Regions from separate parts of the Hahella sp. CR1 genome, predicted to be linked through region 1. Evidence: riboswitches for the same ligand, from Rfam matches in the RefSeq annotation. Region 1 holds a riboswitch; each other region holds the start of a gene.

Region 1 (4,174 bases):
GTTGCGCGCCTGGGGAACCGCGTAATAGTTGATGTCGATGACGTTATCCAGCATGCGCACGGCGGTATACACGGTGTTGCGCAGACGGCCGTGATCGATTTCGCCATTGCGTATGTGGTTGACCAGATTGACTGAGCCCAGGTTACACACCGCAATTTCGTCCTGGCTGGTGTTCAGCGTGATCTCCGTACACAGGTTCGAGGAGTGCACCACGCCAACGTGTTGCTGCGGCGAACGCAGGTTACAGGGGTCCTTGAAGGTCACCCAGGGATGGCCTGTTTCGAACAACATAGAGAGCATCTTGCGCCACAAGTTCTGCGCAGACACTTTCTTGAACAGGGTGATAGCGCCGCTTTCCACCAGAGATTCATAGTGGGTGTAGCGCGCTTCAAAAGCGGAGCCGTATAAATCGTGCAGATCCGGCGCATCGCTGGGTGAGAACAGCGTCCACTCCTTGTCCTCAAACACCCGCTTCATGAACAGGTCAGGAATCCAGTTGGCGGAGTTCATGTCATGGGTGCGGCGGCGTTCATCGCCGGTGTTTTTGCGCAGTTCCAGAAACTCTTCGATATCCAGGTGCCAGGACTCCAGATAAGCGCATACCGCGCCTTTACGTTTGCCACCCTGATTCACCGCCACCGCCGTGTCGTTCACGACCTTAAGAAACGGCACCACGCCCTGGGACTTACCATTGGTGCCTTTGATGTGGGAGCCCAAAGAGCGCACCGGCGTCCAGTCATTACCCAGACCGCCCGCCCATTTGGACAGCAGGGCATTGTCCTTGATCGCGCCATAAATACCCTCCAGATCATCCGGCACTGTGGTCAGATAGCAGGATGACAATTGCGGACGGTTGGTGCCGGCGTTGAACAGCGTCGGCGTGGAGCACATGTAATCAAAAGAGGACAACAGGTTGTAGAACTCAATCGCGCGGGCGTTGGGATCATCTTCCTGCACCGATAATCCCATGGCGACGCGCATGAAAAACGCCTGCGGCAATTCCAGACGGGTCTCGCGCCAGTGGATAAAGTAACGATCGTAAAGGGTCTGTAATCCCAGGTAGGTGAATTGGCGGTCACGCTCAGGCTTCAGCGCAGCGCCCAGTCGTTCCAGATCGAATTCGAGCAGACTAGGCGACAGCAGTTCATGTTCGACGCAGCGTTCAATAATGGCGCGGAACGCAGTCGGATACAGTTCCGCCATTTCAGTTTCCGTGGCGGACGCTGCGATATTGAGATAGCTCAGCGATTCTTCACGCAAACCGTCCAATAACAAACGGGCGCACACATAGGAATAGTTGGGCTCTTCTTCGATCAGCGGACGCGCCGCCATGACCAGCGCAGCGTTGACGTCTTTGTGTTTGACGCCGTTGTACAGGTTTTTCAATGCGCCCTGCAGGACTTTCTCCTCGCTGACGCCGTCCAGATCCGCGCAGGCATCGCCAATCACCGTGCGCAAACGTCCCATGTTTAGCGGCGCTTCCGTGCCGTCGGCGAATTTCACATTGATATCAGGATGCGTCTCCCCCGCCTGCTCGCTTGGCGCTGGCGCACGCTGACGGGCATGTTCTTCACGATACAACACATAGGCGCGAGCCACTTTGTGGAAGCCGCCGCGCATCAGGCCCAATTCCACCAGATCCTGAATTTCTTCGATGTGCACCGAACCGCCTTCGGGGCTGCGGCGACGCAGACGCGCCACGATATCTTTAACCAGTTTTTCTACGGAATCCCGCACACGGGGCGAGCCGGACGCGGATTGTCCTTCCACCGCCAAAAACGCCTTGGTCACCGCCATAGCGATTTTGCGGTCGTCAAACGGCGCGGCCTGACCGGTGCGTTTGATCACCTGCAGCAGGGCGTTATGAGTGTGTGACTCGGATGATACAGATGGGGAGCTGGAGGCGCGCGCCTCGCTGGGGGACGAAAAACTGCCGGTCATGGAATTGTCCTCTATCGCGTGTTCTGGCCGAACCTCCACGATTAGGGACATAAAGCGACGCGCAGACAGGACGAAAATCGCCTCGCACAAAGCGGCGCTTTATCATTACCCTGAGTCGCGAAGGCATGAATAACTTCAGCATGGCAGGTCTTCGGACTCGGGGGCGTTTACACGTTTTTGCGAACCTACGGCGACCGCTTCCCATCCTCTTTCAGGACAGTGCGTGGGCGTTTCCACCCGCGTCGCTTTCGTTCCCCCACACCGCTGCGCGTCAGTACCGGACTCTCACCGGATTCCCTCTTAGCACAACCTTTGAACAGGCGTGAACCATAGCTGAGGCACAATATATTGTTTTGACTACTAAAAGTAAATACTAGATGTAGAGGCAACGCCATACAGCAAAACCGTGGGCGTATGGGGTGAAATCAGGCCAGAATGACAGCGAATAAGAACTTTTTCAGTAGCGCTTGGACGCCTACGCCGATGATGATAAGAATAAAAATCTCTGAATAGGCATCCGCTTTGGTAATCAGCTTCAACGCAACCAAATAGAACCCAATAGCGAGAAGAAAACCAGGCAATCCATAGACAAAGTGTACAATCAAAGCCGCCGTAAGAACGATCAAGAATGCCTCAATGAACGCCAGCGAGACTTTCAACAACTTGGCCGCAGCGAACAGGCAAGCGCCCTCTATCAAAGCGCCTATGATTAGATTCAAATCCATGAGAATTCCCAAAAGGCGGTCATTCTAAACAGTAAACCGACGCAGTCAATACAGCTAAGCCACACTGACATCCCTAACGGCGAAGTTCACACATCCACGATTTTCATGGCGGTCGAGCAGCCGAAGTTTGCCCAACCTCATTGTCATCCCCAGAAAATAAACAGGTAATTACCTGAATCAAAAGTAGTTCAGGATGCAAATCAGCTAAACTGCTAATAATTTTCTTCTTCGCATTAAGGACTGGCTTTGCCTGAACGCCGCCGCTTTTTCAAAGAAACACTGACGCCCTATTTTGCGCCGCCGATGTGGTTGCACTGTCTTTTGTACGTGTTAACGCTGGGCGTGTACGAACTATTCTGGCATTACATGAATTGGCGCAAGTATCGGCTTATATCGGGAGATCCTATCTGGCCGCCGCTGCGCGGGCTGTTCTTTTATTTTTTTATTCCTTCTCTGGTTAGTAATCTCGCGCGCAGTTCCTCCTTGGCGGGCCGCTCTGATCCTTTGCTTGGTCCATGGACCAGCGCGTTATATCTTGCGGTGGCGATAACCGCCGCTACGCTCGCACAAGCATTGAATCCTTTATTTATACTGCCCTCCTTCTTCTTCCTGACCTATTTGAATTGGCGGGCGCGGTGGATCAATCAGCAGTTCATAGCTGTTCCAGCCCAGTCGAGCGCCGACGTCTCTGCGCTCAGTGTCAGCTCACCACAGCAACCAAATGGCGCTTCCCTCGTTTTTAAACCGTCTTTTCAGGCTGTCGGTAGCTTTCGTTGGCTGGAGATTCTTACCTGTATCGCCGTGATTTGCATCGCTTTGACTGTCGCACTAGACGCCGGGCGTCACGCTACGATTAAAGCCCGCCTGACCGAAGCCTTTGGTTTATTGGAAGGAATCAGAGTGGACATGGCGGAAAAATACGCCTTCTCCGGGGCCTGGCCGGAGCGAGAAGAACTACATGCGCTGAGTAACGTCGAGGCGATCTACTTCCAATCAACGGAGCTCGATTCAAGCGGCGCCTTGCACTTCACCCTTTCCCCTCGAGCGGGAGAAGCGCCAAGGACCATCAGCTTTCGACCGGTCGTCAGCAATCCCGATGGCGCATTGCGCACCCTGGGATGGACATGCGCGTCAGCGCACTCGGGTCCACGCAAAATCTACGGCGACGACAAAAGCTCGCTGCCTCCGGAGCAACTCCCTTATATCTGTAGAGGTTAAACCGTGATCCTTATTTCTTCGCCAAACTCAAATCTGAGCCAATTGTTGCGACATTTGAACCATCAGGTCCAACAAGGGCTTTCTCTGGAACAGGCGCTGGCCAGACTGGAGCCTCTCCTGCCGGCTCACGCACAGCCTCAGGTTGAGCAACTGAAAAAAGTATTGCAGGGTGACGTCAGCCTACATGCGACGCCTTACCAGGACAGTCCCTTCTACGACATAAGTCGCCTCGCCGCCATTGTGCGCGCCAAAGGCGGCTCGCTTCCCGGTTTTCTGGAACGCTATATCAC
Region 2 (4,174 bases), 420 kb from region 1:
GGTCTGCTCGGTATCCACCACCCACAGGGGCGAATCCCAGGTCAGATCGTCCAGCGGATCGCGGCTGCGCCCGTCAGTCAGCAGCAACGTACGGCAGGTCAGATGCGGGTTGGCGCGGGTCTGCCGCGCCAGCAGTTGGCGCGCATGCAGCAGCGCCTGTCGCAGCGGCGTACCGCCGCCAGCGGGAAGATCGTCAAGCAGGGCGACGATATCTTTGGGCGCGCGCCGGCAGGGGATCACCCACTCCGCGCGCTGCGCGCCAAACGCCAGCACGGCCAGTTTCTCCCGCGCCAGATAGGCTTGTCGGGCCAGTCCCAGAATCACCCCTTTCGCCTGCGCCAGCGCGCGTTGACTCAGGGTGGAGGCGGAGGTGTCCAGCAGGACGCAGTTCAAGGTGTCGCGACTCTGGCGACGGGGTTGATAGCGTATTTCGAGCAACCCGTCGTCCCGATTGTCGGGATGGACCAGCGTGGCGAACCAGTCCGGGCGTGAGGACAGCGCCTGCCGGCTGCGTTGCGCGCGACCGAGGGCCGCGCCCTGGCGTTGCTCCGCGCCGCCGCGCTGTTTGTCGCGACGGGAGGACGGTGAACGTCGCGTTGGGATCTCAGGCAGTTGCGGCGTTACCGGCTTGTCCGCCGCCATCAATTGCGGCGGCATGGCGCCCCAGTCGCCGGAGGTGCCAGAGGACGAGGAGGGTGACGCCCCCCCTGAGCCGCTGGCGTCTCCGCCGCCTCCTTGTGAGGGAGGCGAACCGGTCGAAGACGGCGGCGTATCCTGATGATTGGCGCGATGGCTAAGCGCGAACGCGCGCGTCGCCGCCACGTCTTCGGCGTTGACCTCGTCGCGACCGCTCCAGGCGGCGTGGGCGATGGCGGCGCGGCGCCAGCAAATGTCCGCGCGCACGCCTTCTACGCCAGCGGCGAGGCACTGGCTGGCGATGTCCCGTTGTATGTCCGTCGGGCAGAGAACCTGTGGTAAACGTTGGCGGGCGGCGGCGATGCGGGTCTGCAGCTCTTGCTGTGTGTTGTGCCATTGCGCCTGAAACGCGTCGCGGTCCTGTTCGAAATCCAGGCGGCGCTCCACGATAGCCATACGCTGTTCAACGTCATAGGTTTCATCCAGAGTGACGGCGAGACCGAAACGGTCCTGTAACTGCGGGCGCAGTTCGCCTTCATCCGGGTTCATGGTGCCGATCAGAATAAACTGCGCCGGATGGCTGTGACTGAGGCCGTCCCGCTCGACAAAGTTCACGCCTGAGGCCGCCGTATCAAGCAGGGCGTCCACCAAGGGGTCGGGCAGCAGATTGACTTCATCGATATAGAGCACGCCGCCGTGAGCTTTGGCCAACAGGCCGGGATTAAATTGTACGCGTCGTTCGCCCATGGCCTGTTGCAAGTCGATGCTGCCGATCAGACGTTCTTCAGACGCGCCCAGAGGTAGGGTGACGAACTTGTCCGCCGCCTCCGGCAATAAATCCGCCAGTCCCCGCGCCAGCGTTGATTTGGCTGAACCGCGGGGACCGCTGATCAATACGCCGCCCAGATGGGGATTGATGGCGGCGAGCAGCAACGCGGTTTTAAGCGGTTGCTGGCCGACAACCGCGGCGAAAGGGTAGGCGGCGAGGGCGGGCTGGGCGGCGACGTCCATTGACTCAGCGCGCCTGCAGGGCGGCGTCCTGGCTGCTCCAACGGCGCAGGAACCAGGCGCAGGCCAGCCCGACGATCACCCAGAACAGCGCGTTGGTCAGGGTGGCGGCGGTAATGAATTGATGATGCAGCAACTCTAGCGCTTGCAGAGCCTGTGGGTTGGAGGCGGCGAACTCCGGTGCATTGGTGTGCGGCGCGCCGACCAGATGGGGAATAATCAGCAGGGGCAGTCCGCCCAGCTTTTTCCATCTCGGCGCGAACGCCAGCAAGGCGAAACCGACCGCGGTGACCAAGGCGGTGGCGATCCACCACAACTGGCGATTTTCCAGTGCGGCGGCCTGCATACCGGGAATCTCCGGCGGCAGCCCCAGGGCGGGAGCGACAAAGAACACGCCATAGCCCGCCAGCCCCCACAATAATCCCGCGCCCCAGCCTGCGCCGCCTTTGCCGCTGAGTCTGGCGGCGTACATACAGGCCAGCATCAGCGCACTGAAGCCAATGCCGGCGAGCACGTTGGCTAGCAGGGTGTAAAGGGTGCGCTCCACGCCGTCTTCCGGGGCCCAGGCGTCGTCGCCGTGGTGATGGCCGCCGGCTTCGGCGCCGCCGTGGTCGTGTTCGTGGGAGTGATGGGCGTCCGCCGCCGCATGCTGGTGATCTTCCACTACGACCGGCTCAGGCTCCTCGCCGCCTTCGTAAGTTTCCGCCTCCAGAATAATGCTGGTGACCTGGGAGTGTTGTACGGCGCTCAGCAGCCCGCCAGCCAACAGGCCAACCAGCAGCGACGCCAGGATAATACGCTGAAACAACATGTCTCTTCCTCATGCAATGCGGTGTGACGTCGCTATGCGCGCAAGCGCCGCACATGAGGTGCGGCGTCAAGACGGACAGGCGAACGTCTGGCCCTGGCAGGGCCTCAGAATTCAGTAACTGTTAGTGACAGGGGAAAGCAAACGCGTGCCGGGTGTCGTGAGCGGCGTTGTGAGCCGCATCCATGGACAGAAAGCCCACTGCGAACAGAATCAGTCCGCCGAAGCACATGGCGCCGATAAGTTGTAGCGCTGCGTTATTGGAAGCCAGCAATGGAAGAGAGAGATTTTTAGTTTGCATGATCTGCGCACCTACCCGTACGAACTGCAGTGGATAAAGCAAGGCCGGTCTCCGGGCTTACGAAAGGTCGAAGCATTTTCGACACAACATTTGCGCCTTCCCATGTCAAAACTGACGACACAGTGGCGTTAGCAAATTACTTTCGATTACCGTTGCGGGGGCAGCACTGGATTAGCGTATCGCGCACCAGATTTCCCGATTATCTCGCGGTCGAGCACCTTGGTCAGCGGGATATGCTATTGGCTGAACGCAGGGGAAGTCAACAAGTTAGCGGGTTGCAATGCGCGCGGACCATGGTGAGAATAGGCCGCCTCATCATGAGCCTGGCGCATACTGACCAATGGATACATTGCTGATTCTTGTCCTCGCCCTGTCTTTCGACGCCCTGTTGGGAGAACCGCGCCGGCTGCATCCTTTGGTTGGTTTCGGGCGCTACGCCGGTTGGGTGGAAGGAGCGATTCGCATTGCCGACTTCTCTTCAACAGCAACCCGCGCGCTTGGCGCGGCGGCGGTGACGGCGTCGATTTTGCCCTGGGCGGCGCTCGCCTGGCTCGCGAACGAGTGGAGCGAATCTTCCCGCTGGGGACACATTATCTTTTCCGCCTTCGTGCTTTATCTCGCCATCGGCTGGCGCAGTTTGCTGGAGCATGTGCGTCAGGTGGCCGCGCCATTGCGCAGGCATGACGCGGCGGCGGCGCGGCGCAGTCTGTCCATGATTGTCAGTCGCGACACAGCGGAACTGGGGGAGGAGGAGATCGCCTCCGCCGCTACGGAATCCGCTCTGGAGAACGGCAACGACGCCATCTTCGCCGCCATTTTCTGGTTCCTGCTCGCCGGCGTTCCCGGTGTGGTGATGTATCGCCTCAGCAATACCCTGGATGCGATGTGGGGCTATAAAAACACGCGTTATTTCTATTTCGGCTGGGCGGCGGCGCGGCTGGATGATCTGTTGAATTGGGTTCCCGCCCGACTGACGGCGTTCAGTTACGCCTGTTGCGGCGCGCTGGACAGCGCCCTGCGATGCTGGCGCGCCCAGGGCGGACACTGGAAAAGCCCCAATGCGGGACCCGTGATGGCGGCGGGCGCGGGCGCGCTGCGGGTGCGACTCGGCGGCGCGGCGACCTATCACGGCAGTCTGCAGTATCGTCCTTCACTGGGCTGCGGCGACGCCGCCACGGCGCAATCCATTGAACGCGCCTGTGGGCTCATCAATCGCTCTCTGGCGTTGTGGACGGCGATGGTCGCTTTGGGAGCGGGCGCGTTGTGGTTGTGGGGAGTGGTCTGAATGAACGGGAGCGATTTCGACAACGGGGCTGGCCATGCAGGGCTCCAGGCGGAAGAACCGGTTCCCGTCCATGGCGGCGACCTGGAAAAGTACAGCCAACGCTACGGTATCGCCCTTGATGACTGGCTGGATCTGT
Region 3 (4,174 bases), on a different contig from region 1:
AGGCTTCAACGACCTCATCCGTCACATTGTTTGCGCTAACTTCAACTGTTGTCTCGCCGTCGGACCAGCGGCCCACCACATCGACAATGTTTTGATCTTCCACTTCCGTTTCCTGAGCGCTGTCGTAATACGCCCCGGATTCATGGCGGTACTCAACGGAGGTAGTGATGCGACCGATACTCCAGGCGGCGGATAAAAAGTGGGAATAGGTGTAAGCGCCCGCCAGTTGCTTGCCGTGCAGGTCACGGGCGTCTGACAGGTTTTCTGTGTCCTGGGCGGTGCTTCTGGCGATAAACGTCCAGGCGGGAACAGGTCGATACATGGCGTCCACTTCCACTCCGCTAACCCTTGCTTTGCCAACATTCTCAAAGCGGCCGACTCCCCTTGAGTCATAAGAGGGGACGATAGCATCTTTTAAATCCCGATAGAAATAGGCCGCAGAAACACTAAAACTATCTACGCCCACTTCAAATCCGATGTCACCGTTCAACGCTGTTTCCGGTTGCAACTCACTATTACCAATGAAGAAACCTCTATCGCCGAACTTCTCCGCTAACTGAGGGAACCTCACATCCCGGGATGCATTGGTCTTGAGCGACAGCCAATCTGTCAGGCGGTAACGAACGCCCGCCTGCAATGAGTGATACTGTGCACTGTCAGAAGCCGCCTCCGTGCGCCCGCTCATGGATGCAACAGGGGTTTCGTCTTCAAGAAAATATTGGCGTGCGCTCAAACGCACCAACCAGATATCTTCCGCATCCGCCCACTCATCCTGAACGCCCAGTAAGTAGGTCATGCGCTCAAACTCTTGCTTTTGGCTGCGTCCGGTCAGGTCCTCTTCCTGATATGTTTCCCGGCGCGCCTCCATCGTAGCGGAGAGCAGATGCAGACCGATTGAATAGGAGCCATATAACTCGGCGCCGACCACATCTGTGTCAGCGCGCGTTTTCTGCACGCCCAGGCCGATTCGGCTTTGACTGTCGTCATAACGCTCTTCTTGTGTGGACCAGAAAATGCGCCCCGAATAATTTTCCTGTGTATTTCGGGCAAAGCTCAGTTTGCTCTGCAGACGAGTGAAGTCCGTATCCAGACTGGTTCGCGTACTCTCCAGGTTGGCGATATCAGGTAAGTGCTGATCTTTATTGAAATGTTGCGCCATCAGTTGCAAGTCCGTGCGATCCGACAGGCTGCGCTCCGCCGTCAGCATGCCGTTGAACTGACTGAAATCCGCATTGCGACGACGTTCCACACGGTCATCGTAGGGGTTAAATTCGGTCTGGTTGTTGTTCAGCATCTCGAAGTCGTTATCACTGCCGAGATAATCAAGGGACGCCAGGTAGTTGGTTTCGCCAACGCTATCGGCGAATGTGAGCGCCCCTTTGCGACTGTTGAATGAGCCATACCCAAGACTTAATTGCCTGAGGGGTTTGCTGAAGCGAAGGGACTTGATGTTAATGGCGCCGCCAACGCCAGAGTAACCCAACTGAATTGGCGTTGCGCCCTTATAAATTTCAATCTGCTCAATGCCGTTCAGCAATATCTGGCTCAAGTCCACCGAGCCGCCAGTCGCGTCGTTTAACAATACGCCATCAAGATAAACGTTCACCTGCTTACTGGTCGAGCCACGCAGATAAACGGCGGAGTATGACCCCAGTCCGCCGCTCTGACGCACTTGAACGCCGGTTTCATTCTTCAGCACGTCTGCGACGGTCGCGACTTTCGAGTCAAATTGCTCGCGCTTGATCACCTTCACGAAGCCAGTTTGATACTCGGCGTCAATCTCATCCGCAGATGGAGCCTTGGCTTCGACGACAACAGGCTCCAACTCTTCCGCGCGAACGCCGGTCAGTTGTGAGCCAACTAAAAGCAAAAGGGTTACAAGCCTCATAATGTTCCGAAAGAATAGCGCCAGTGAATGCAATTGTTGCGCAGCGGATACAAGCAAAGAGGGAAAGGAGTCGAGTCAGACGAGTCCCGGCAAAGCCCTCCGCTATGCCACGCGATAAGCAGGCGTCAGGCCGGTCTCCGGGCTCATGAGTGGCGTAACCGGCGACAACGTCTTCCCGCGAATCCGCAGTGACAGGGGGTTGTCGTTTGACTCATTTACCGTTGCGGGGGCAGCGTCGGATTTTAACCGACTTCCCGTTTCATCCCGTGAACGAATGTTCGTGGGACACCTGATGCAATGGGGGCGTAAGCTAAATGGCCGCCCCGGCAAAGTCAAGGCGCACAAAGCGCCTCACGGAAACAACAGGCTCCAAGTTGACGACAACCTGTTGATAACTATCAAAATGTAAAACTGGTCCACTTATCCCAAAGTTTAGGTTTGGGGCTGCTCGCTTAGCTGTCAGAGCGGAACAGACAGTGTTTGGCGTAATCCGTCGCCTCATTGGCCGTCCAGTCGCCCTTCGGCTTGGTCGCCATATCCTCACACCAGTCCTTGCTCCCCACCTCTGGAGAACAACCGGCCAAAGCGCCCAAGCTCAACCCCACCACCAATAGCCAAGAAGATACGCGTTTAATCGCCATAGGAAATCCTGAATAACAAGTCATCAATTCATATTTAGCGAGCAAGTATACAAGGGAGAGCGCTCATGTTTGGAGACTTTAGGCGATAAATTTCAGCACCAGCTTCCGATACGACAGAAAAAGTTTCTATCGAGTTATCTCAACCTGCGCGCCATCCGAGCAGGCTGGATATCTAAAGGCATTTCATGCAAGCTTTTTTAGTTATAGATAGAACAAAGCAAACACCTATAGCGCTGACTGTGCGCTTGTATTTTTAGCAATAAGGCGTTTTCCCCATGCAACTGGATCAACTGACTTTTTTCCTCCAACAAACCCTCACGGATGAAAGGTTCGATAATGCTGAGAAACAGGCGTTGCTGGCGATGCTTGAGACTTTACAGCCGGATCAGGTGCGTTTTATGCGTAATCGCGCCTTTGAGTTGACCCGTCCATTGATCGTCAATGGCGGCGATGGTGCGCTCAGGGCGCTGAAATGGCTGGAGCGGGTAATCAAGGCTTTGGACTCTGGCGAGGAGGAAAGCAATCTAACACGGGCCTATTTCAGCCCAGGGGAGCAATGCCGTCGCGCAATCATAGAACGCATACGCAATGCTCGAAGCAGTTTGAAAATCTGCGTATTCACCATTTCCGATGACAAAATCGCAGATGAAATTATTAACGCTCACAAAAGGGGGCTAAAAATCCGCATCATCACGGACAATGACAAATCCTTTGACCTGGGCAGCGACATTGATCGTTTCAAAGATGCCGGCATTTTGGTGAAGATGGACGATGAACCCCACCATATGCATCATAAATTCGCCCTTATCGATGACAGCGTCCTGATTCACGGCAGTTTTAACTGGACCCGCAGCGCCAGCACTTATAACCAGGAAAACATCGTAGTGACCGACCACCCCGGCCTCGTCAGGGAGTTCTCCGGAGAGTTCGCCAAACTGTGGCGCACCTTCTCGGACTAAGGAGTCTTCGCTAAAGAATTGTCATTAAACCTCCCTCGTTAATCGCCAGCCGTTATTAGCAATGTATAGACAAATTCTGCGGATTGTCATTTAATCAGAGGAAGGCCCGGCCGGAAAAAAATCCGACCTCGCGCCGTCCAACCCAACTGACGGCCGCCAGATTAAGCCGGCCACAAGCCGGTAGAATAATAAGAGTGCCATGGAATACACCCTTCCTGACACGTCACGAGGTGAGAAAATGGGCAAAGGTACAAAGTATGTTGCGAGAGAGCCTGACGCATCCGGCTTTATCGCCTACCCCGATTCGGAGCACGCCGTCTGGCGTGAGCTGATCACACGACAAGACAAGGTCATACGCAATGTGGCCTGCGACGAATATCTTCATGGACTGAAGTTACTGGATTTACCCGAAGACCGTATCCCCCAACTAGAGGACGTTTCCTCCGTATTACGCCGTGAAACCGGCTGGGAAGTGGCGCAAGTGCCCGCATTAATCCCCTTCGATACCTTCTTCGACCTGCTCTCAAATAAGAAATTTCCCTGCGCCACCTTTATTCGTACGCCAGACGAAATGGACTATTTGCAGGAGCCGGACATCTTTCATGAAATATTCGGTCACTGCGCCATGCTGACCAACCCCTACTTCGCGGAATTCACGCAAATGTACGGCAAGCTGGGTTACTCGG

Evidence for each region. Region 1 has a riboswitch for cobalamin ahead of ONV78_RS02590 (ribonucleoside-diphosphate reductase subunit alpha). Riboswitches for the same ligand answer to the same signal wherever they lie in the genome.
Region 2: another riboswitch for cobalamin. It lies ahead of ONV78_RS04555 (CbtB domain-containing protein); the one in region 1 lies ahead of ONV78_RS02590 (ribonucleoside-diphosphate reductase subunit alpha).
Region 3: another riboswitch for cobalamin. It lies ahead of ONV78_RS15215 (TonB-dependent receptor); the one in region 1 lies ahead of ONV78_RS02590 (ribonucleoside-diphosphate reductase subunit alpha).

The regions. Positions count from the first base shown of each region.
Region 1 is NZ_JAPELK010000001.1:581,704-585,877, reverse strand. Features, by position in the region: gene ONV78_RS02590 (ribonucleoside-diphosphate reductase subunit alpha) at 1-1,941, opposite strand, end outside; cobalamin riboswitch at 2,066-2,288, opposite strand; gene ONV78_RS02585 (hypothetical protein) at 2,367-2,666, opposite strand; gene ONV78_RS02580 (pilin) at 2,913-3,884, shown strand; gene ONV78_RS02575 (hypothetical protein) at 3,888-4,174, shown strand, end outside.
Region 2 is NZ_JAPELK010000001.1:1,006,405-1,010,578, forward strand. Features, by position in the region: gene ONV78_RS04545 (ATP-binding protein) at 1-1,647, opposite strand, end outside; gene ONV78_RS04550 (CbtA family protein) at 1,652-2,455, opposite strand; gene ONV78_RS04555 (CbtB domain-containing protein) at 2,577-2,753, opposite strand; cobalamin riboswitch at 2,778-2,990, opposite strand; gene cbiB (adenosylcobinamide-phosphate synthase CbiB) at 3,094-4,038, shown strand; gene cobD (threonine-phosphate decarboxylase CobD) at 4,039-4,174, shown strand, end outside.
Region 3 is NZ_JAPELK010000005.1:440,119-444,292, reverse strand. Features, by position in the region: gene ONV78_RS15215 (TonB-dependent receptor) at 1-1,888, opposite strand, end outside; cobalamin riboswitch at 1,999-2,196, opposite strand; gene ONV78_RS15210 (DUF3012 domain-containing protein) at 2,341-2,529, opposite strand; gene ONV78_RS15205 (phospholipase D-like domain-containing protein) at 2,805-3,488, shown strand; gene phhA (phenylalanine 4-monooxygenase) at 3,727-4,174, shown strand, end outside.